One region of the Streptomyces sp. NPDC057743 genome, then DNA from elsewhere that is predicted to be linked to it. Evidence: riboswitches for the same ligand, from Rfam matches in the RefSeq annotation. Region 1 holds a riboswitch; each other region holds the start of a gene.
What was found. A riboswitch is a leader RNA that binds a small molecule or an ion and turns the genes downstream of it on or off. The one in region 1 is predicted to bind cobalamin.

Region 1 (7,818 bases):
AGGAAGTACCAGTTCTGGCCGGGCAGATAGAGCGGCTCGGCGTCGGTCTTCTTCTTGATGGTGTCGAAGTCGTGGAAGAGTTCGGCGCGGGTGGTGGGGTTCTTCTTGATCCCGGCCGCGGCCCAGATCTTCTTGTTGTACATCGCCACGCGGTTGCCGGCGAACCACGGCAGCGCGTACTGCTTGCCGTCCACCACGGCGGCCTTGTTGAAGGCGTCGCTCCAGTCGGCGCCGATCTCCTTCTTCAGGTCACCGAGGTCGACCAGGGCGCCGGCCTTGGCGTAGGCGGCGGTCTGGGTGTTGCCGATCTCGACCACGTCCGGCGGGGTGTCCTCGGACAGCGCGGTGCTCAACTTCTGCTGAATTCCGTTCCACTGCTGGACCTTGAATTCAACGGTGGCGCCGGTCTTCTTTTTGAATTGCTCGGACACCTGCTTGGTCCACTGCTGCGGATTGGATCCGGACATCACCCAGACCGTCAACTTCTGGCCCTTGAAGCCGTCGGCGCCCGCATTCTTGCCGCCGCTCGACCCACAGGCAGCGACGCTCACCAGCATTCCCGCGGCCGCGGTCGCCGCTATGAGCCCACGCTTCATTGCGCTCTCCCCCTCAAGGACGGGTGTGGCTTTAATGGTTTAGACCAGTTCTCGCAGCTTGGCCTAGACCTTTAGGGGTGTCAAGGGTGTATAAGAGTCGCTGTCAGGTCCGTTACCGGACCGACATCTGGGGCGGGCCGCGACCCGTGTGGACGCATGGGCATCCCGCCCGTGCCACGATGTGAGCCGCTACGTACGGAGGAGCCGGTGACGGCAGCACGACAGGCATCGGAGAGGCGGGTCATGGAGACCGACGCGGGCAGCGCCGAGCACGGTGGCGGGGGCGTGCGGTCCGCCCGGGTGCCCAAGTACTACCGCCTCAAGCGGCACTTGCTTCAGATCACCGAGACCCTGCCGCCCGGCACCCCGGTGCCGCCCGAGCGCACCCTCGCCGCCGAGTTCGACACCTCCCGCACCACCGTCCGTCAGGCCCTCCAGGAACTCGTCGTCGAGGGCCGCCTGGAGCGCATCCAGGGCAAGGGCACCTTCGTCGCCAAGCCCAAGGTCTCCCAGGCGCTGCAACTGACCTCCTACACCGAGGACATGCGGGCCCAGGGCCTGGAGCCGACCTCCCAACTGCTGGACATCGGCTATGTCACCGCCGACGACCGGCTGGCCGGGCTGCTGGACATCGCCCCCGGCGGCCGGGTGCTGCGCATCGAGCGGCTGCGGCTGGCCAGCGGCGAGCCGATGGCGATCGAGACCACCCACCTGTCCGCCAAGCGCTTCCCGGCGCTCCGCCGCAACCTGGTCAAGTACACCTCGCTCTACACCGCGTTGGCGGAGGTCTACGACGTCCGACTGGCGGAGGCCGAGGAGACCATCGAGACCTCGCTGGCCACCCCGCGCGAGGCCGGGCTGCTGGGCACCGACGTCGGCCTGCCGATGCTGATGCTCTCCCGGCACTCGCTGGACGCCCGGGGCCAGCCGGTGGAGTGGGTGCGCTCGGTCTACCGCGGCGACCGCTACAAGTTCGTCGCCCGCCTGCGACGCCCGACGGACTGACGGCCCCCGCCCCCCCAACTCCCCTACGGTCACTGGTGCGTACCGATATGCGGACGGCTAGTGACGCGCACCACGCCCCTGGCATAGATTTCCAGCCGATTACACCGGAGTTCACCAGGGACGGGAGCCAACGGCCATGGCCGAGAACGCCGCATCACCGGACCGCAGACCGGTCGTCACCCCCACACGGGTGGTGGCCGGATTGTGCCTGCTCGCCCCGTTCGTCGCGATGCTGTGGGTGAGTTCGTACGCGAGGGTCGAGCCGACGCTGATCGGGATCCCGTTCTTCTACTGGTACCAGATGGCCTGGGTGCTGATCTCGACGGTGCTGACGACCGTGGCCTACACGCTGGTCCGGCGCGAGCAGCGCGCCCGCAAGGGCGGTGCGGGCCGATGACGCACCCGTCCACCGCACTCGCCGCCGGCTCCCAGGGCGTCAACGGCGTGGCCCTCGCCGTCTTCGTCTTCTTCTTCCTCGCCGTCACGGTCATGGGCTTCCTGGCCGCGCGCTGGCGCCGGGCCGAACAGTCCGCCAACCTCGACGAATGGGGCCTGGGCGGACGCAGCTTCGGCACCTGGATCACCTGGTTCCTGCTCGGCGGCGACCTCTACACCGCGTACACCTTCGTGGCCGTCCCGGCGGCGATCTACTCGGCGGGCGCGTCCGGCTTCTTCGCCGTCCCGTACACCATCCTGGTCTACCCGCTGATCTTCACCTTCCTGCCCCGGCTGTGGTCGGTCTCGCACCGCCACGGCTACGTCACCACCTCCGACTTCGTCCGCGGGCGGTTCGGCTCCAAGGGGCTGTCGCTGGCCGTGGCGCTGACCGGCCTGCTGGCCACGATGCCCTATATCGCGCTCCAACTCGTCGGCATCCAGGCCGTCCTGGACGTGATGGGGGTCGGTGGCGGGGAGCACGCCAACTGGTTCGTCAAGGACCTGCCGCTGCTGATCGCGTTCGCCGTGCTGGCCGCCTACACCTACTCCTCGGGCCTGCGCGCGCCGGCGCTGATCGCGTTCGTCAAGGACGGGCTGATCTACCTGGTCATCGCGGTGGCGATCATCTACATCCCGCTCAAACTGGGCGGCTTCGGCGAGATCTTCCACGCGGCGGGCAAGGCGCTCGCCCAGCCCGGCCCCACCGGCAAACCGCGCGGCGAACTGGCCAGCGGCCCCAACGCCCAGTGGGCGTACGCCACTTTGGCGCTCGGCTCGGCGCTGGCGCTGTTCATGTACCCGCACTCGATCACCGCGACGCTCTCCTCGCGCAGCCGCAACGTGATCCGTCGCAACACCACCATCCTCCCGATCTACTCGCTGATGCTGGGCTTCCTCGCGCTGCTCGGCTTCATGGCGCTCAAGGCCGGGACGGACACCCACGGCAATGCGCAGCTGGCGATCCCGCAGCTGTTCGCGGACATGTTCCCGAGTTGGTTCGCCGGGGTGGCGTTCGCCGCGATCGGCATCGGCGCGCTGGTGCCCGCCGCGATCATGTCGATCGCCGCCGCCAACCTCTTCACCCGGAACGTCTACAAGGACTTCCTGAAGCCCACCGCCACGCCCGAGCAGGAACACAAGGTGGCCAAGCTGGTCTCCCTCCTGGTCAAGGTCGGCGCCCTGGTCTTCGTCCTGACCATGGACAAGACCGTCGCCATCAACTTCCAACTGCTGGGCGGCATCTGGATCCTCCAGACCATGCCGGCGCTGGTGGGCGGGCTGTTCACCCGCTGGTTCCACCGCTGGGCGCTGCTGGCCGGTTGGGCGATCGGCATGCTCTACGGCACCCTGGCCGCGTACGGCGTGGCCAGCCCGACCCAGAAGCACTTCGGCGGCTCCAGCGCGCAGATCCCCGGCATCGGCGAGATCGGCTACATCGGCCTCACCGCCTTCGTGCTCAACGTGCTGGTGACGGTCGTGCTCACCCTCGTCCTGAAGGCCCTCAAGGCCCCCGAGGGCGTCGACGAGACCGCCCCCGGCGACTACACCGCCGACGTCGGCGACGAGGGCGTCACGGCCGACCTGCCGCCGGCCACGGCGGGGGCGCCGGGCGGGCACTGACCCCGAAATCCCCTACGGGCCGTCGGATATCCCCGGATACCCGGCGGCCCGCGGGCGTGGTGGGCACTCCCGCGGCGAGGGCGCCGCCGCCCTCAGTCGTCGGGAGTCGAGCTCCAGGCCCACGGGCGGCGGGAGGCGCAGCCGCGCACCGAACGGCACGGTGCGCCGCTCGGCATACCCCGCCCTCTGCGGCCGGCTGCGGACGACCAGTTCGCCCGCCTCCCGGTCGATCAGCAGCGAGACCGGGATGCCTGTGGCCGCGTACACCGCCGGCTTCACCGCTCGCGCGCATCGGTCGGTCTCCGGCTCGTACGAGGTGACCTCCACGGCCATCAACACCGGCGCCGGATCGGCCCATTCGCCCTGACCGACGAAGGCTTCGCTGGGGGCGAGCACACCGTCCACCCGGAGCCGATCGTCGCGGCACCGCCCGCCCGTTATGCCCTGCCCCGGGTGGAACCAGAGCTCGGGGCGCTGCGCGAGGGCACCGCGGGTCAGCCACTCCACGGCCAGGCCGCGGCCGCCGTCCATTCTCGCCTTGGGCCGCACCGTCCCGCCGATCAACTCAAGCCACGCGCCCTCCTCTTCGCGGGCGTGTATCCGGGCGATCTCCTCGAAGTGCTCGGGGGACGTGCGCGGCAGCCGATCGGCGGGCGGGGTCATGGAACCTCCTCCTTCCAACGGTCAGGCGGAACGGGGCGATCGGAGCCGGACGGCGGGAGCCGTGCGACTACTGCTCTCGACCATAGCGGCGGGCACTGACAGTCACCGCCGCGCGCCAACACCCCTTCCCCACAACCCGGTTGCCCCCGCCACACTGACCCCATGGACATCACGATCAGGCCCATACGCCAGGCGGAGTTCGAGACGGTCGGGGAGTTGGTGGTCCAGGTGTACCTGGCCGACGGGTTGCTCAGCGGGGCGGACGACCCGTATGCGGCGGTGCTGCGGCGGGTGGCGCACCGGGCCGAACACGCCGAGATATGGGTGGCCGTTGACGGGAAGAACGAGGCGGACGGCGCGGTTGTGGGTGCTGTGACATTCGCCGCGTACGGCAGTCCGTACGCGGAGTTGGCCGGGCCCGGCGAGGGCGAGTTCCGGATGCTGGCGGTCCGCGATGAGGGGCGCGGGCACGGCGTCGGCGAGGCGCTGGTGCGGGCCTGCCTTGAGCGGGCCCGGGGGCTCGGGCTGCGCGCCATGGTGCTGTCGAGCCAGCGGCACCTGCTGCCGGCGCACCGGCTCTACCGGCGGCTGGGGTTCGCGCGGGCGGCCGGGCGGGACTGGGAGCCGGTGCCGGGCCTGCGCCTGTGGGCGTTTGCCCGGGAGCTGACCTGACGGCTTGTTTCCGGCCCCGCAAGGCGGTGCGGCCGTTCGCACCCGCGCAGGGACCACATGAGGTGCGACACAAGATGTGGGGCTGCGCGCGGGGAGCAACACAAGATGTATGCTCGTCCTCGCTGTCGTCGCAGGGGAATCCGGTGCGAATCCGGAACTGTCCCGCAACGGTATGAGAGCGCAGGACACGGCCAGTTTCTGGCGGTCTTACGCGCTCACGAGTCCGAAGACCTGCCGATGGTACGTCCGCACCGCCACTGGTGCGGCGTCGAGACGTCCGGGCCCCGAGGGATGGGTTGGTGGACGGAGCGCGGCCGGCCCGCGCACCCCCGGTTCGCCGCGGGGTGCCCTCTTGCCTGCCCGCGCACCGCCCCTGCTGCGCCCTCCGGCCCCCCGCCGAGTGAGGGAGAGCATCAGGTGACCATCGCGCCAACGGAGCCCGCGTCAGACGCCGAGGTCGTGCAGCCCGCGGTGGCCGCGCCTCCCGTGGCCGAAGACGGCCCGGGCGTCGCCCTGCTGCGCACGCTGACCGAGCTGACCGCGGACCTGACCGCCACCGACCCGGGCAAGGTGGCCGCCGCCGCGCTCCGCGGCCGCCATCCCGGCTCCGACGCGGCCGAGTTGCGGTCCCTGGCCACCGAGGCCGCGGCCGGGCTGATCGGCGACGAGCCGCAGTACTCCAAGCTGGCCGCGCGCCTGCTCACCCTCGCCATCGCCGAGGAGGCTGCCGGCCAGGGCGCCACGTCCTTCTCCGCCTCGATCGCGGTCGGCCACCGGGAGGGGCTGATCGCGGACGCCACCGCGGAGTTCGTCGCCGCGCACGCCGAGCGGCTGGACGCCCTGGTGGACGGGGCGTTGGCCGCCGGCGCTGACGACCGCTTCGGGTACTTCGGGCTGCGCACCCTCCAGTCGCGCTACCTGCTGCGCCACCCCACCACCCGCAACGTGGTCGAGACGCCCCAGCACTTCCTGCTGCGGGTGGCCTGCGGCCTGGCCGAGGACACCTCCGAGCGGGCGCTGGCGGATGTCGCCGAGCTGTACCGGATGACCAGCACGCTCTCCTACCTGCCGTCCTCCCCCACGCTGTTCAACTCCGGTACCCGGCACCCGCAGATGTCCTCCTGCTACCTGCTGGACTCCCCGCTGGACGAGCTGGACTCCATCTACGACCGCTACCACCAGGTGGCCCGGCTCTCCAAGCACGCCGGCGGCATCGGGCTGTCGTACTCCCGCATCCGCGCCCGCGGTTCGCTGATCCGCGGCACCAACGGGCACTCCAACGGCATCGTGCCGTTCCTGCGCACCCTGGACGCGTCGGTCGCGGCGGTCAACCAGGGCGGTCGTCGCAAGGGCGCGGCCTGCGTCTACCTGGAGTCCTGGCACGCCGACATCGAGGAATTCCTGGAGCTGCGGGACAACACCGGCGAGGAGGCCCGCCGGACCCACAACCTCAACATCGCGCACTGGATCCCCGACGAGTTCATGCGCCGGGTCGAGGCGGACGCCAACTGGTCGCTGTTCTCCCCCGCGGACGTGCCCGAGCTGGTCGACCTGTGGGGCGACGAGTTCGACGCCGCCTACCGGGCCGCGGAGGCCGCGGGCAAGGCCCTCAAGCAGGTGCCGGCCCGGGTGCTGTACTCCCGGATGATGCGCACCCTGGCGCAGACCGGCAACGGCTGGATGACGTTCAAGGACGCCGCCAACCGCACCGCCAACCAGACCGCCGAGCCCGGCCGGGTCGTGCACTCCTCCAACCTGTGCACCGAGATCCTGGAGGTGACCGACGACGGCGAGACCGCGGTCTGCAACCTGGGGTCGGTCAACCTCGCCGCGCACCTGGGCGAGGACGGCCAGATGGACTGGGAGCGGCTGGACGCCACCGTCCGCACCGCCGTGACCTTCCTCGACCGGGTCGTGGACATCAACTTCTACCCGACCGAGCAGGCCGCCGCCTCCAACTCCCGCTGGCGGCCGGTCGGTCTGGGCCTGATGGGCCTTCAGGACGTCTTCTTCCGGCTGCGGCTGCCGTTCGACTCGGCCGAGGCCCGGGAGCTGTCGACCCGTATTTCCGAGCGGATCATGCTCGCCGCCTACGAGGCGTCCGCCGACCTCGCCGAGCGGCACGGCGCGCACCCGAACTGGGCCGCGACCCGGACCGCCCGCGGGGTGCTGCACCCGGACCACTACCCCAACGCCGAGGTGCGTTGGGCGGACCGCTGGGCGGCGCTGCGTGCCCGGATCGCGCGGACCGGCATGCGCAACTCGCTGCTGCTGGCGATCGCGCCGACCGCCACCATCGCCTCGATCGCCGGCGTCTACGAGTGCATCGAGCCGCAGGTCTCCAACCTCTTCAAGCGCGAGACGCTCTCCGGCGAGTTCCTCCAGGTCAACACGTACCTGATCGAGGAGCTCAAGGAGCTGGGCCTGTGGGACGCGCGGACCCGGGACGCGCTGCGCGAGGCCAACGGCTCGATCCAGGAGCTGTCCTGGATCCCTGCCGACGTCCGGAACCGCTACCGCACCGCCTGGGAGATCCCCCAGCGCGCCCTGATCGACATGGCCGCGGACCGCACGCCCTACCTGGACCAGAGCCAGTCGCTCAACCTCTTCATGGCGTCGCCGACCATCGGCAAGCTCAGCTCGATGTACGCCTACGCCTGGAAGCGCGGGATCAAGACCACGTACTACCTGCGCTCGCGGCCGGCGACCCGGATCGCCCAGTCGGCCCGCGCCGCGTCCGTCCCCGCCCAACTGCCGGTGACCGACCCCGAGGCGGTCGCCTGCTCCCTGGAAAACCCCGAGTCCTGCGAGGCATGCCAGTAAT
Region 2 (7,818 bases), on a different contig from region 1:
TGGGCGGTGAGGACCCAGGTGTCGCGGGCGCCGGGCACCAACCACGCGGGCAGCGGCCCGAGTTCGCCGGGGACGTCGACCTCCTCGTAGGCCAGGCCGAGGGCGTCGTAGGGGTTGCCGGCGTGCACCTGCGGGGTGAGCCGCATCCGGGCGCCGGGGCGCAACGTGCCGTGGGTGACGCGTTCCAGGCGGCGGACGACGGCGTCGGCGGGGTGCGGGGTGTCGTGGACGACGGGGCCGACCACCGCGTGGCAGCCGGCGCCGGTCAGCCCGTAGGTGCCGGGTCTGAGGGAGGCCAGGCTGCGGGTGAGGACGAGGCGGTCGCCGGCGGCGGAGTGGACGGTGAGCCGGGGGTCGCCGGGGAGGGGGCGGCCGGGCGACGCTTTCAGGGCAACATCGCCGGCGTACCGCCCGGCGGCCACGGCGGCCGCCCCGGCGCCGATCACGGTGGTGGCGGTCACCGCCGCCATGGTTCCCCGTCGCATCACTCCAGTGTGCGCAGCGCCGCCGGAGCCGGCCACCGGGCACCGGGACCGGCGGCCGGACCAGCGGCGTTGTGCCGTGTCGGGGCCCGGCGCGCGGGGTCGCGGCGGGTCAGGCGGGGGCGTCGCCGGGCTGGCCGTAGCCGCGCAACCGCTCCCCCGCGGCGTCGAGCTGGTCGGCCGACAGCAGGCTGGGGGTGTGCCCGGGCACGGAGACCGCGGTGAGCCAGACCCGGCACATCCACTCCAGTTGGGCGGTGCGGTCCAGCGCCTCGGCGAGGGTGGCGCCGTGGGCGATGGTGCCGTGGTTCTGCAGGAGGGCGGCGCTGCGGTCGGTGAGCGCGGCGGCCATGTGGGCGGCGAGTTCATCGCTGCCGTAGAGGGCGTAGGGGGCGACCCGGACGGGTCCGCCGAGGGCGGCCGTCATGTAGTGGATGGGCGGGAGTTCGGTGACGAGGGTGGAGACGGCGGTGGCGTGCGGGGCGTGGGTGTGCACGACGGCGGTGGCGGTGGTGTCGCGGTAGACGGCCAGGTGGAGCGGGAGTTCGCTGGTCGGGCGGAGCCTGCCGACGATCTGGCGGCCTTCGAGGTCGACCCCGGTGACGTCGCTGGGCCCGAGCCGGTCGTAGGGGACGCCGCTGGGCGTGACGAGGATCAGGTCCTTGACGCGGACCGAGACGTTGCCGGAGGTGCCGACGACGAGGCCGTCGGCGGCGGTCCGGCGGGCGGTGGCGACGAGCTCGCTCCAGGCGGTGGCGAGGTGGTCCGGGCGGTCCTTCATGGTGTCCTCCGGGGCGGCACTGCGGGACGTGCGAAAACGCGCGGGGGCAGTGCATCACACCGTACGAGCAGGACGGGGCACGGTAGGCCACCGCGCCAGGCACCTGGTATCCCCCATATGGGGATACCCGCTCTCCTGAGGGGAATTGGCCGGGGATCGACCATGTTGCGGTGATCATCCTCTAGCGTCGAGCGAACTGCAGCCCTCACATGTCCTCACCCAGGGGGGACACATGACGTGTGACCGCTCCACTTCTCGGACCACGGTGGCAACCGCGATAGCCGTGGCGGTGGCGTCACTGGCCGGCACCGCACTCGCCGCACACCCCGCGCGGGCCGCCGCGGACGGCCGGCCGCTGGGGCACGACGTCTCCTCGTACCAGAAGCACATCGACTGGCGGGCGGTCCGCGCGAAGGGCGCGCGGTTCGTCTACGTCAAGGCCACCGAGTCGGACGGCTACCGCAACCCCCGGTTCGCGGCGCAGTACAACGGCTCCCGGGCGGCCGGACTCCTGCACGGCGCCTACCACTTCGCGGTGCCCAGCGCCTCGTCGGGCACCCGGCAGGCCCACTCCTTCCTGCGCCACGGCGGCCGCGGGAAACGGGACGGCTGGACGCTGCCGCCGGCCCTCGACATCGAGCACAACCCCTACGACGGCAAGCAGCCGTGCTTCGGGCTGAGCAGTGCGGCGTTGGTGCGCTGGATACGGGCGTTCAGCGACGAGGTGCGGCGCGACGCCGGGCGACGGCCGGTGATCTACACCACCGCCCGCTGGTGGAACCGCTGCACGGGCGGCAGCCGGGCCTTCGGCGGTGACCATCCGCTGTGGCTGGCGGACTATTCGGGCGGGGCGCGGACGCCCGCCGGCTGGTCGTTCTCGAGCATCGTGCAGTACGCCTCGCACGGGCGGCTGCCGGGCGATCAGGACCGCTGGAACGGGACCGTGGCCCAGCTCAAGAGGTTTGCGAACAGATGAGACGGAAGTGGCGGCAGGGGCGCCTCCGCGTGAACACTGCGGGGGTGTCACCGCGGCGCCCGGCCGAGTTCACTTTCCGTTCACTCACCGTCCGTACGTTCTCGAAGACACTGACCATCGAACGGATTGCCTGGGTGAATGGAACACATCACGCTTCTCATCGGGATCGTGATCGTCACGGCCTTGGTGTTCGACTTTACGAACGGCTTCCACGACACGGCCAACGCAATGGCCACCACCATCTCCACCGGGGCCCTGCGACCCAAGACCGCGGTGGCGATGTCAGCGGTACTCAACCTCGGCGGCGCGTTCCTGTCGGTTGAGGTCGCCAAGACCATCTCCGGCGGCATCATCGACGAGAGCGCCGGCATCAGACCGGAAGTGATCTTCGCCGGCCTGGTCGGCGCCATCATCTGGAACCTCGTCACCTGGCTCGCCGGCCTCCCCTCCAGCTCCTCGCACGCCCTCTTCGGTGGTCTGATCGGCGCGACCCTGGTGTCCGTCGGCACCGGCGGGGTGCACGGCGAGGCCGTCGTGATGAAGGTCCTGATCCCGGCGGTGGCCGCGCCGTTCGTCGCGGGGCTCGCCTCGATGGCGGCGACCCGGCTCACCTACCGGCTGGCCCGCGGCCGCGACGAGGCCGACACCGCCAAGGGCTACCGCGCCGGGCAGATCGCCTCGGCGGCGCTGGTCTCGCTGGCCCACGGCACCAACGACGCGCAGAAGACGATGGGCGTGATCACCCTCGCGCTGATCACCGGCGGAGCCATCGCCCCGCACTCCGACCCGCCGATGTGGGTGATCGCCTCCGCCGGCATGGCCATCGCGCTCGGCACCTACCTGGGCGGCTGGCGGATCATCCGCACCATGGGCAAGGGCATCACCGACATCCAGCCGCCGCAGGGCTTCGCCGCCCAGACCGGCGCCGCGGCCACCATCCTGGCCTCCTCCCACCTCGGCTTCGCGCTCTCCACCACCCAGGTCTGCTCCGGCTCCGTGATGGGCTCCGGGCTCGGCCGCAAGGGCGGCGTGGTGCGCTGGTCCACGGCCGGCCGGATGGTCGTGGCCTGGGGGCTGACCCTGCCGGCCGCCGGCCTGGTCTCCGCCGGCGCCGCGTTCCTCGCCGACCAGGGCACCTGGGGCATCACGACGGTGACCGTCCTGGCGCTGGCGATCTGCGGCGGCATCTGGGCCGCCTCCCGGCGCAAGCCGATCGACCACACCAACGTCAACGAGGGTCCGGCGGTGGAGCCGGCGGGCGTCGTCACCACCGCGCTCCAGACCGTCTCGCCGCCCCCGGCGGGCACCCTCGCCCCGGCGGCCTCCGAGGCGGACGCGCTCGCCGTGCCCTCGCAGCGGGACGCCGCCGCCCCCGCCCAGCCCGCGACGGCCTCCTCCTGACCGCCCGGCCGCAGCAACCGAACTGACCCAAGGACCAAAGGACTACGCAATGCACATCGACTGGGCGGCTCTCGGCCAGGTCTTCGGCGTCACGCTCGCGGTGACGGTGGGAATCGTGGGCCTGTTCACCGTCGGCATCGTGGGCACCTCCCGTAAGCCGGCCGCGGACGGCGACGCGGCGGCGGCCTCCACGGCACCGGGCGCGGGGGCACGCGCCGGGGCGCTGGCGGCGTTCGCACTCTGCGCGGTGGCGGTGGCGTACGGGATCTATCTGATCGTCGCCGCCTGACAGTTGGCCGGCCGCGGGCCGGTAGCAGTGGACGGGGCGTCCGGAGGGCGCGGCACCAGCCGCGGCCGCCGGGCGCCCCGTTGGCGTGGGGTGCGGTAGACCGGTAGACCGGCCAAGCCGGCGGGCTGCCGGGCCGTCGGCCGTCGCGAAGGCCCGTTCCGCCGGGCGGCGTTCGGGGCGGGCGGCGCGCGGGTTTGCAGGAGGGGCGCGGTGGGGTGGCGGGTGGGCGCCGGCGGCTGCCCTGTGGTCTTGGACACAGGACAGCCGGTGGGGCTGCGTCGCAGGTCAAGGGCGAGTTGACGGGCGTCGCGGGGCGTGGTGGACTGCCGGGGCCAATCGGCGACAGCAGAGGAAGTCCGGTGCGAATCCGGCGCGGTCCCGCCACTGTCACCGGGGAGCGCTCCTCCGACGAGGGCCACGGCCCGTACGCCACGTACGGGCGGGAAGGCCGGGGGTCGCGCCGATCCGGGAGCCAGGAGACTCTGGTCGCCGTCGCGTCGAGCCAGGGCGAGGACCCTGAGTGAGGACATACCACCATGCCTGGCTGCCCATCGAGAGCCTCATCGCCCGCTGCCGCAGGGCCCGTTCGGTGTCTGACGGCGGCCTGATCCGGTGCGCGGCGAACACGCGACATACGCGTGCGGCGCGGCCCTCGGCTTCCTCGGTGACCTGATCGCGGCGGATCCGCGGCGCGGCCATCCGGTGGCCGCGTTCGGCCGGGCCGCGGGCGCCCTCGAACGTCGACTGTGGCGCGACCACCGTGGTTACGGGGCGGCGCACGCGGTGGTGTGCGCGGGTGGCGCGGCCGCCGGCGCCGCGCTGTTGGCGCGCGCCGTGCGCCACCGTCCGGGCGCCCGGGCCGCGTTGACCGCGGCCGCGGTGTGGGCGGTGCTGGGCGGCACCTCGTTGGGCCGGGAGGCGCGCGCCGTGGGCGGTGCGCTGGACGTCGGTGATCTGGACGTGGCGCGGGAGCGGTTGCCGCATCTGTGTGGGCGCGACCCGCAGGCGTTGGACGGGCCGCAGATGGCCCGTGCGGTGGTGGAGTCGGTCGCCGAGAACACCTCGGACGCGGTGGTGGGCGCCCTGGTGTGGGGCGCGCTGGGCGGGGTGCCCGGACTGGTGGCGTTCCGTGCGGTGAACACCCTGGACGCGATGGTGGGTCACAAGTCGCCGCGCTACCGGCGGTTCGGCTGGGCCGCGGCCCGGCTCGACGACCTCGCCGGCTGGCCCGGCTCCCGGCTGACCGCGGCGCTGACGGTCCTCGCCGGACCGGATCGGCGCGGTGCGCTGCGGGCCTGGCGGGCGGACGGCGGGGCCCATCCGAGCCCCAACGCGGGCCCGGTGGAAGCCTCGTTCGCCGGTGCGCTGGGCGTCCGGCTGGGCGGCACGCTGGCGTACGGCGGACGGGTGGAGCACCGGCCGGTGCTCAACGGCGGGGCGCGGCCCCCGAAGGTCTCCGACGTGGAGCGGGCGGTGCGGCTCTCCCGGCGGGTGAGCGCGTTGGCGCTGGGTGTGACGGTGGCGGGACGGCTGGCGGCGGATGCCGTGCGGCGCCGCCGGGTGAACGGGAGGGTGCCCCGGTGAACGGGCGCGGGAAGACGGCCGGTGGGCTGCTGGTGGCCGGGACGACGTCCGACGCCGGCAAGAGCGTGGTGACGGCCGGCATCTGCCGCTGGTTGGTGCGGCAGGGCGTCAAGGTGGCGCCGTTCAAGGCGCAGAACATGTCGCTGAATTCGTTCGTGACCCGACAGGGCGCGGAGATCGGCCGGGCGCAGGCGATGCAGGCGGCCGCGGCCCGGGTGGAGCCGACCGCGCTGATGAACCCGGTGCTGCTCAAGCCGGGCAGCGACCGCAGCAGCCAGGTGGTGCTGTTGGGCAAGCCGGTGGGCGAGTTGAGCGCGCGTGGCTACCACGCGGGCCGGCAGGAGCAGTTGCTCGGCACCGTGACCGACTGTCTGGCGGAGCTGCGGCGCACCCATGACGCGGTGATCTGCGAGGGCGCGGGCAGCCCCGCCGAGATCAATCTGCGCCGCACCGACCTGGTCAACATGGGCCTGGCCCGGGCGGCGCGGATCCCGGTCGTGGTGGTCGGCGACATCGACCGCGGCGGGGTCTTCGCGTCGTTCTTCGGGACCATCGCGCTGCTGTCCAAGGAGGACCAGGCGCTGGTCGCCGGCTATCTCGTCAACAAGTTCCGGGGCGATGTGACGCTGCTGGAGCCGGGGTTGGAGATGCTGCGCGGGCTGACCGGGCGGGCGACCTACGGCGTGCTGCCGTTCGCGCACGGGCTGGGCATCGACGAGGAGGACGGCCTGCGCGTCTCGCTGCGCGGGGCCGTGCGGGAGTCGGTGGTGGCGCCGCCGGCGGGCGAGGACGTCCTGCGGGTCGCGGTCCCCGCGGTGCCGCTGATGTCCAACTTCACGGACGTGGACGCGCTGGCCGCCGAACCGGGCGTGGTGGTGCGGTTCGTGGACCGGCCCGAGGAACTGGTCGACGCGGACCTGGTGGTGCTGCCGGGAACCCGCGGGACGGTCCGGGCGCTGGCGTGGCTGCGCGAGCGCGGGCTGGCCGACGCGGTGGCCCGGCGGGCCGCCGAGGGCCGTCCGGTGCTGGGCATCTGCGGCGGCTACCAGATGCTCGGCGAGCGCATCGAGGACGACGTCGAGTCGCGGGCCGGGGCGGTCGACGGGCTGGGGCTGCTGCCGGTCCGGGTCCGTTTCGCGGTGGAGAAGACCCTCGCACGGCCGTCCGGCGTGGCGCTCAGCGAGCCGGTGGAGGGCTACGAGATCCACCACGGGGTGGCCCAAGTCCTGGGCGGGGACGCGGCGTTCATGTCCGACGGTCAGGGGAGGGACCTGGACGGCTGCCGGGTGGGCGCCGTGTGGGGCACGCACTGGCACGGCTCCCTGGAGAGCGACGGTTTCCGGCGGGCGTTCCTGCGGGAGGTGGCGCGGGCGGCCGGTCGGCGCTTCGTGCCGGCGCCGGACACCCGCTTCGGCGCGCTGCGCGAGGAGCAGTTGGACCGGCTGGGCGACCTGATCGAGGAGCACGCGGACACCGGGGCGCTGCTGCGGCTGATCGAGGAAGGGGTGCCGGAGGGGCTGCCGTTCGTGCCTCCGGGGGCGCCATGAGCTGGGGGCACACGGGGCGGGAACGGCGGGGAACACTTCAGGAGCGCAGCCGGCGAGGCGGAGGACTTAAGGCATGACAACGACGCAGAACCCGACCCGGCAGTACCCGTTCACCGCGGTCGTCGGCATGGACGACATGCGGCTGGGGCTCCTGCTGAACGCCATCTCGCCGGCCATCGGCGGGGTGTTGGTGCGGGGCGAGAAGGGCACCGCGAAGTCGACGATGGTGCGCGGGCTGGCGGAGCTGATGCCGGCGGTGGACGTGGTCGCCGGCTGCCGGTTCTCCTGTGCGCCGGCCGCACCGGACCCGGGCTGCCCCGACGGGCCGCACGGCGCGGCCGACGCCGCCGAGCGGCCGACGCGGATGGTCGAGCTGCCGGTCGGCGCCTCCGAGGACCGCCTGGTCGGCGCGCTGGACATCGAGCGGGCGCTGTCGGAGGGCGTGAAGGCGTTCGAGCCGGGCCTGTTGGCGGACGCCCACCGCGGCGTGCTCTACGTCGACGAGGTCAACCTCCTCCATGACCACCTGGTGGACCTCTTGTTGGACGCCGCCGCCATGGGCGCCTCCTACGTGGAGCGCGAGGGCGTCTCCGTGCGGCACGCCGCCCGCTTCCTGCTCGTCGGGACGATGAACCCCGAAGAGGGCGAGCTGCGGCCGCAGTTGCTGGACCGGTTCGGGCTGACCGTGGAGGTCGCCGCGTCCCGGGACCCGGAGCAGCGGGTCGAGGTGGTCCGCCGCCGGCTGGCGTACGACGACG
Region 3 (7,818 bases), on a different contig from region 1:
GCTTCCTCACGTTCTTCGCCGACCGCGGTCACACCGTGGTGCCCAGTGCCCCGCTGCCGACGCCGGACCCCACCCTGCTGTTCGTCAACGCCGGCATGGTCCCGTTCAAGCCCTATCTGACCGGCGAGCAGGAGGCGCCGTGGCCGCGGGCGACCAGCGTGCAGAAGTGCGTGCGCACGCTGGACATCGAGGAGGTGGGGAAGACCACCCGGCACGGCTCGTTCTTCCAGATGAACGGGAACTTCTCCTTCGGGGACTACTTCAAGGAGCAGGCCATCGCCTTCGCCTGGGAGCTGTCCACCTCCCCGGTCGCGGACGGGGGTTACGGCCTGGACCCGGAGCGGATCTGGGTGACCGTCCACCACTCCGACGACGAGGCGCGCAGCCTGTGGCGGGCGCTCGCGGGGCTGCCCGACGAGCGGATCGTGGCCCGTGGTGACGAGGACAACTTCTGGTCGATGGGCGTGCCCGGCCCCTGCGGTCCGTGCTCCGAGCTGTACTACGACCGGGGCCCGGCGCTCGGCCGCGCGGGCGGCCCGGTGGTCGACGAGGACCGCTACATGGAGTTCTGGAACCTGGTCTTCATGCAGGACGAGCGCGGCGAGGGCGCCGGCAAGTCCGGCTACCCGATCCTCGGCCGGCTGCCCCGCCCCAACATCGACACCGGCATGGGCCTGGAGCGGATGGCCACCCTCCTCCAGGGCAAGGACAACCTCTACGAGATCGACGAGACCCGGCCCGTCCTCGACCGCGCCGCGGAGCTCGCCGGGGTCGGCTACGGCGCGGAGCACCCGTCGGACGTCCGGCTGCGGGTGGTCGCCGACCACGTCCGCACCGCGTTGATGCTGCTCGCCGACGGCACCGCGCCCGGCAACGAGGGGCGCGGCTACGTCCTGCGCCGCATCCTCCGCCGCGCGGTCCGCTCGATGCGTCAACTCGGCTACCAGGACCCCGCGTTGCCCGAACTGCTCGCGGTGGCGCGGGACTGCATGGCCGCCAGCTATCCGGAGGTCGCGGACGCCTATCCGCGGATCTTTGACCAGGCGTGCGGGGAGGAGGACGCCTTCCGCGCCACGCTGCGGCAGGGCACCACCGTCCTGGACACCGCCGTCGCCCGGGTGCGGGAGGAGGGCGGACGCACGCTGCCGGGCGGGCAGGCGTTCCTGCTGCACGACACCTACGGGTTCCCCATCGACCTCACCCTGGAGATGGCGGCCGAGCAGGGCGTCGAGGTCGACCGCGAGGGCTTCACCGCCCTGATGAACGAGCAGCGCGAGCGGGCCCGCGCCGATGCCCGGGCCCGTAAGTCCGGTGGCACGGCTGACACTTCGGCGCTTCGCTCGTTGCTGGACGCGCACGGTCCCACCGACTGGCAGGCGTGGGAGTCGCTGACCGCCGAGGCCCGGGTCCTGGGGGTGCTCGGTGCGGCCGGCCCGGTCCCGGTCGCCCGCGAGGGCGAGATCGTCACCGTCGTCCTGGACCGCTCCCCCTTCTACGCCGAGTCCGGCGGCCAGGACAGCGACGCCGGCCGCCTCTCCGGCGCCTTCGCCGAGGCCGAGGTCCTCGACGTGCAGCGGCCGCTGCCGGGGCTGATTGCGCATCACATTCGGATCGCTACGGGCGAGTTGTCCGTCGGCGACGAGGTGGTCGCCGCGGTCGATCCCGAGTGGCGGCTGGGCGCCCGGCAGGCCCACTCCGGCACCCATGTCCTGCACGCGGCGCTGCGCGAGATCCTCGGCCCGACGGCCCTCCAGGCCGGCTCCTACAACCGGCCCGGCTATCTGCGCCTGGACTTCCCCTGGCGCGGCGCCCTCTCCCCCACCGTCCGCAGCGAGATCGAGGAGGCCGCCAACCGGGCGCTGCGCAGGGATCTGCCGGTGGGCGTGCGGTGGATGACGCTGCCCGAGGCCAAGGAGATCGGCGCGCTCGCCCTGTTCGACGAGACGTACGGGGAGCAGGTGCGGGTGGTCGAGATCGGCGGCGCCTGGTCGCGCGAGCTGTGCGGCGGCACCCATGTCGAGCACGCCGCGCAGATCGGCACGGTCGCGCTGACCGGCGAGTCCTCGGTCGGCGCCGGGATGCGACGGCTGGAGGCGGCGGTGGGCATCGAGGGCTTCGCCTATCTGGCCCGCGAACGCGATCTGGTCTCGCGGATCGCCGAGCAACTGGGGGCGCCGCGCGCGGAGTTGCCCGAGAAGATCGGTGGCCTGCTGGACCGGTTGAAGGCCGCAGACCGCGAGAACGCCCGGCTGAAGGCCCAGGCCACCGCGGCGCGGGCCGCGGAGCTGGCCGCCACCGGCGTGGACGCGGGCGGCACCCTGGTCGTCACCGCCAGCGCGCAGGGCCCGGCCGCCGATGCGCGCGCCCTGGCCCTGGCCGTCCGCGACCGGCTCCCGGCGGACCGCCCCGGCCTGGCGGCGGTCGCCGGCGACGACGGCGCCCTCGTACTCGCCCTCAACGGTGCCGCCACGGCCGCCGGGTTGAACGCCTCCGCCGTGGTCAAGCAGTTGTTGGACGGCCGCGGCGGCGGCTCCAAGGAGGTCGCGCAGGGCGGCGGGGTGCCCGCCGAGCGACTGCGCCACCTCCTGGCAGAACTGCCGCATCTCGTCGGGCGGGGGTGAGCGGCGGCGGGGCCGGCCGGCGGTTACTCGGGTCGCCGGCCGGCCCACCGCCCGGCGCGAGAGGAAGATCACGCCCAGCGATCCGCATCTTGGCCATGCACCTGCCACGCGGTATCGTCGGCGCGATTATTGACGACGGCATGACGGAAGCCGGTGGGAATCCGGCACGGTCGCGCCACTGTGAGCGGGACGGTCCAGCGCGTTGGGCGTCCCGTGAGTCAGACCCGCAGCCGTCGCCCTGTGCACCACCGAGATGGGACGCGAACTCCCAGAAGGAGGCCCCGCCATGGCGCAGTCCGTCGCCCAGCCGACCGTCGACTCCCCCGCGGTACCCACCACACTCCCGCTCAAGGCGATTGCCCCCTGGGCGCTCTTCTTCGGCATCCTGATGCTGGTCCTGCTCTACTTCGTCGGCGCCGAGCAGGGCGCCACCTCCGTCTTCAACGGCACGGACATCCACGAGTGGGTGCACGACGGCCGCCACCTGCTCGGCTTCCCCTGCCACTGACGCGAGGGACGCCGCACGCCCATGAACTCCACAACGGTCCGAAACCTCCTCGTCCGTGGCATGCTCGCCGGCCTCGCAGCCGGCGTGCTCGCGCTGGTCGTCGCCTCTCTCCTCGGTGAGCCGAACGTCGACAGCGCGATCCGGTTCGAGGCCGCCCACTCCCACGAACACGAGCCGGAAGTCATCTCCCGCTCCCTCCAATCCACCGCCGGCCTCGCCACGGGCGTACTGGTCTACGGGGTCGCCTTCGGCGGCATCGCCAGCCTCGCCTTCTCCTTCGCGCTCGGCCGCGTCGGCCGCTTCGGCCCCCGGGCGACCGCGCTGCTGCTGTCCGGCTGCGCGCTGCTCGCCGTGTACGTGGTGCCGTTCCTGAAGTACCCGGCCAATCCGCCGTCCGTCGGCGAACCCGACACCATCGGCAAACGCACCGCCCTGTACTTCCTGATGATGCTGCTCAGCGTGTTGCTGGCGCTGGCGGCCACCATCCTGGGCAAGCGCCTGGCACCGAGGTGGGGCGCCTGGAACGCGACCGTCGTCGCGGTGGTGGCCTTCGCCGTCGTGATCGGTGTGGCCTATGCCGTCCTGCCGGCCGTCAACGAGGTGCCGACGGGCTTCCCGGCCACCCTGCTGTGGCGGTTCCGTCTCTCCGCCCTGGCCATCCAGACCGTGTTGTGGGGTGGATTCGGCCTGCTCTTCGGGGGGTTGGCGGAGCGGCTGCTGCGCCCGCGGGCCGAGGCCGCTACCGCCGGCCGAGCGGTCCCCGTCGAGAACTGACGCCCGCGCCAGGAGAATTGCCGCCCGTGACGCACACGCGTGGGAGGGCCCACGGAACCTCCGAGGCCCTTCCACGCGTCTGCGTTACGAGGGCAGGGGCAACGACTGGCCGAGCCGCAGGTTCCAGCGGCCGGCCCGGCCGCTGAGTTCGGTGGCCGTCAACGGGGGTACGTCCAGCCGCCAGAAGGCCGGCGCGGGCAGGCCGAGGACGCGTACGACCGCCGCCCGCACCACCTCGGGCTCGACGACGGCGAGCGTGCGGCCGTCCGCGGGCAGCGCGTCCAGCCAGCGCGCCACGCGTCCGCACAGGTCCTGTACCGACTCGCCGCCATGGGGCGCGCAGGTCGGGTCGGCGAGCCAACGGCCCACGGCCTCCGGTTCGGCGGCCCCCACCTCGTCAAGGGTTCGGCCCGTCCAGCGACCCACGTCGAGACCGTGCAACTCGGCCGCGTCCGCGCCTTCGAGGCCGAGCGCGGCGGCCGTCTGACGGCAGCGCGCGCTCGGGGAGGTGAGCACCCGGGCGGCCCGGGGCAGCGATCCGGCGGCTGAACGGGCCCTGGCGGCCCCGCTGTCGTCGAGAGCGTCACCCTCGTCACCGGCAACAAAACGGGCCTGCCGCAGTGACCGGCTCATCGCGGGCGAGACGAGGGTGACACGACGGGTCACGGGGCTGCCTCCTGGTGGGGTGCGGGGTGCGGTGCGGGGTGCGGTGCGGGGATCGCGGGTGCCGCGAAGCCGCTCGGCGGAGACCCGTCGACACGCGCCGACACGCTGGGGTCACCCGCCCAACAGCAGCCGCTCCAGCGCCGCCCGGGCCCGGGCGTCGGACTCGGCACGGCTGGCGAGGGCCGCGGCCAGCTCCCGCACCCACTCGTCCAGGGCCACCGGGCGCCGGGAGAGGATCACTCCCCGCACCTCCCGGCACACCTCGCCGCTCGGGCGGCCGCCGGAGAGGTTCAGCACCAGGCGCTGCTCGCCCAGCGCGACGTCCAGGCACACCACCTTGCCTTCCCGGCCGGCCAGTCGATCGGCCATGCCGCGCTTGCGCTCGATCGCCACCGACCCCGGCGGCAGCGCGTCCGCCAGCGTCCCGGTGAGCACCTGGGCGTACACCTCCAGATCGGCGGCGTCCCGGCGCAGTGCGGCGGCGAGCAGCTCGACGGAGGCGGGATCGCCGCCGGGCTCGGGCGGCACGGGGAGGTGGGAGGACATCGACAGCGGCCTTTCGTTTCGGTCTGGGTCCAACGGATCGCGTGCGCCCGGGTCTTGCGACCCCGGCCCATCGGACGGGCCCTACCCGTCCAGGCTCAGCACCATCGTCGGACGTTCGATGACGTGGTCTTCGCGCAGCGGTCGCACGGCCGTGCCGATGGCGAAGAACTCGGTGGTGTGCCCGCCCCAGCGGTGGTTGTGGGAGTTGAGCTGCACCCCGACGATGCCCTCGGCATGCAGCTCCTCCGCCTCCCGCTGCATCCGCTCCATCGCCAACTCCCGGGCGTCGTAGAGCGCCTGGGTGAACGGCTCGATCTCCACGTTCTTGCCGATGTTGGAGAACATCGAACCGAGCTTCTGGTGGGCGATGTGGTACACGCAGGTGCCCATCACCATGCCCAGCGGGGCGTACCCGGCGCGGACCAGGGTCCAGAAGTCCTGTCCGCTCAGGTCCGAGGTGAACGGCTGTCCCTTGGCGTTGCGCCAGCTACCGTTGCCGCCGGGCGCGGGCGCGTCCGCCTTGACCGCGGTGCCGATCGCGATGAACTCGGCGATGTCGTTGCCGAACTCCCGCGCCTCGACGGAGAGTCGCACGCCCACGATGCCATCGGCGCCGAGCTGTGCCGCCTCGGCCTCCATCCGGGTCATGGCCAACTCCCGGGCGTGGTACATGGCCTGGCTCAACGTCGTGAGCTCCTGGTTCTTTCCCCAGCGGCCGAGCTGGATGCCCACGTGGTAGATCGAACTGCCCAGTACCAGGCCGAGCGGTCGGAACCCCGCCTCGCGCACGAGCAGGAACTCGTTGACCGACAGGTCACTGGTGAAGAGCGAGCCCCCCGGCCGGCCGGGCTGGAGTTCGGCCAGCCGCCGCATCGCATCGGCCGGTACGCCCTGGGCTGTCGGGTCGGTGGCGGTCATCAGCGGTCCCCCTCGGGAAAGTGTCTGGTGGTGAGGTGATGATGGGCGGTTGGCGCCGAGCGCACGGTGACGGGTGCGTGGTGAGGGCGGCGGACGGGCGTGGCCGTTGCGTTGGCGGGCACGTCGTCCGCGCTGGCGGGCACGTCGTCCGCGTTGAGGAGCACATCGTCGCGTGGCGTCGCCGTCATGTGGAGCGCGCACGGCGCCGGTTGGGGTCCAGCGGCATCACGGTCAGGGTGCGCGGCTGCACCTCCCGGCGAACGGTGAAGGCGGCTATCGAGGTGCCTACGAGGGTGACCTCGGCGACGTGGTCCTTCTGGTCGGAGTCGTTGTTGCGCCGGCGCGCCCGGACGCAGTCCTCGCGCCAGACCCGCATGCGGTTGTCGCCCAGCACCACGCCGTCCGCTCCCGCATGCCATGCCTGCTCACCGATCCGTTGGCGGGCGTCATGACGGGTCAGCGCGACCAACTCGCTCCAGCCGATGACCTCTTGGTTGCCGGCCGCGAACCAGTTCTGCCGCCGGGTGGTCCAGTCGTCGTGCCGCGAGCCGATGGCGAGCCCCACCAGGAGGTCTACCGGCACCCACCCCGCGTCGATCAGCTTGGCGAAGCCCTGGCCGTCCAGGTGCGTGGTGAAGGGGCGCTTCGGCCGCACGTCCCCTTGTGCCCGGACGGCGGTGCCGATCACCTGGAATTCGAAGCAGTGGGGCGCGGAGGGGAACGGTGCCATCGTCAGGTCCGCGGCCACCACCCCGTCCCCGCCCAACGCCGTGCACTCCGCCGTCATCCGCGCAAGCGCCGCATGGCGCGCCGCCATCAGCACATCGACCAGCGCCTTGGAGGCGGCACCCTGCCCCGAGACGGCCACCGGCGCCGGCCCGGAACCGCGCCCGGACCAGCCCGCGGACCGGTAACCGCAGTCGTAGTAGCGCCAGTTGGTCCCGCCGCCCGCCACGCGGTACACGGCCGAGCCCAGCACCTGCCCGACCGGCTCGAAGCCGACCGATCTGAGCGCGGCGAACTCCCCCGTGGACAACGCCGAGGACCACGTCCCGCTGCGCCGCGCCTCGGCCATACGCGCCGCAGCCACCGGTGGCAACCCACCGCCGGCAGACCACTCCCCGCTCATGGACACCCCCTCCAACTCCCCGGGCACGAGCCCTAGGAAAGCGAGTCTAGGGCGAGGGTCTGACAACGGAGGGTGCAGGGAGGGCGGAACGCGCGGACGGGGAGCGCCAGTTGCCAGACATCCCGACGCTGCCTGGCGTCCACCGAGAACGTTTACGGCACGGCATTCGCCTCGAACACAGGCACTCAATCAGCTGTGCGACGCCCAGTTATTCGAAGTCTCGTAGCCTCCGATAAGCGCCCAGCGCACACGTGACCACCCCCGCAAAACGCAGCCACCGAAGCGCTTTGCGCGAACAGTCGAGCGAGTCAAATGCCGCCCCGAAACAACGAGTTCGCGCCTGCCCGTGGCGCAAAGGGTGCGGGCGGCGTTCGAGCGCCGGGAGCGTTTTCGGGCTACCCGCCAGCCGCGATTTCAATGAACCCCCAACGAAATCCGGACTTTTCACCTTGCTCGCGCTTGAAGGCACCGCTTCCTTTAACGGGACCTCACGAGTTCACCCGAGCGGCCTCGACCCGACGAGACCATTAAGCTTCGGTGAATTCTCCGAACCCTTTTCGGGACGCCGGGGCGATGTCGGCCGCCGACCAGCACTAGAGGGCCCCGACGCTGAGCGAAAGGAAACCCGACCCGTCGGTTCAAGTGTCGGATGCGAT

Region 2: another riboswitch for cobalamin. It lies ahead of ACFVFQ_RS02300 (cobalamin biosynthesis protein); the one in region 1 lies ahead of ACFVFQ_RS24245 (ribonucleoside-diphosphate reductase subunit alpha).
Region 3: another riboswitch for cobalamin. It lies ahead of ACFVFQ_RS35120 (CbtB-domain containing protein); the one in region 1 lies ahead of ACFVFQ_RS24245 (ribonucleoside-diphosphate reductase subunit alpha).

Annotation. Positions count from the first base shown of each region.
Region 1 covers NZ_JBHVJX010000021.1:127,158-134,975, reverse strand. The annotation lists gene ACFVFQ_RS24275 (extracellular solute-binding protein) at 1-596, opposite strand, end outside; gene ACFVFQ_RS24270 (GntR family transcriptional regulator) at 840-1,601, shown strand; gene ACFVFQ_RS24265 (DUF3311 domain-containing protein) at 1,738-1,998, shown strand; gene mctP (monocarboxylate uptake permease MctP) at 1,995-3,659, shown strand; gene ACFVFQ_RS24255 (Uma2 family endonuclease) at 3,672-4,322, opposite strand; gene ACFVFQ_RS24250 (GNAT family N-acetyltransferase) at 4,485-4,994, shown strand; cobalamin riboswitch at 5,087-5,248, shown strand; gene ACFVFQ_RS24245 (ribonucleoside-diphosphate reductase subunit alpha) at 5,412-7,817, shown strand; gene ACFVFQ_RS24240 (ribonucleotide-diphosphate reductase subunit beta) at 7,817-7,818, shown strand, end outside.
Region 2 covers NZ_JBHVJX010000002.1:50,897-58,714, forward strand. The annotation lists gene ACFVFQ_RS02275 (alpha/beta hydrolase) at 1-485, opposite strand, end outside; gene ACFVFQ_RS02280 (class II aldolase/adducin family protein) at 595-1,263, opposite strand; gene ACFVFQ_RS02285 (GH25 family lysozyme) at 1,496-2,239, shown strand; gene ACFVFQ_RS02290 (anion permease) at 2,378-3,640, shown strand; gene ACFVFQ_RS02295 (hypothetical protein) at 3,690-3,929, shown strand; cobalamin riboswitch at 4,277-4,412, shown strand; gene ACFVFQ_RS02300 (cobalamin biosynthesis protein) at 4,542-5,513, shown strand; gene ACFVFQ_RS02305 (cobyric acid synthase) at 5,510-7,060, shown strand; gene ACFVFQ_RS02310 (putative cobaltochelatase) at 7,134-7,818, shown strand, end outside.
Region 3 covers NZ_JBHVJX010000052.1:19,823-27,640, forward strand. The annotation lists gene alaS (alanine--tRNA ligase) at 1-2,621, shown strand, start outside; cobalamin riboswitch at 2,723-2,871, shown strand; gene ACFVFQ_RS35120 (CbtB-domain containing protein) at 2,908-3,129, shown strand; gene ACFVFQ_RS35125 (CbtA family protein) at 3,151-3,903, shown strand; gene ACFVFQ_RS35130 (histidine phosphatase family protein) at 3,988-4,569, opposite strand; gene ACFVFQ_RS35135 (hypothetical protein) at 4,681-5,115, opposite strand; gene ACFVFQ_RS35140 (heavy metal-binding domain-containing protein) at 5,197-6,033, opposite strand; gene ACFVFQ_RS35145 (heavy metal-binding domain-containing protein) at 6,218-7,123, opposite strand.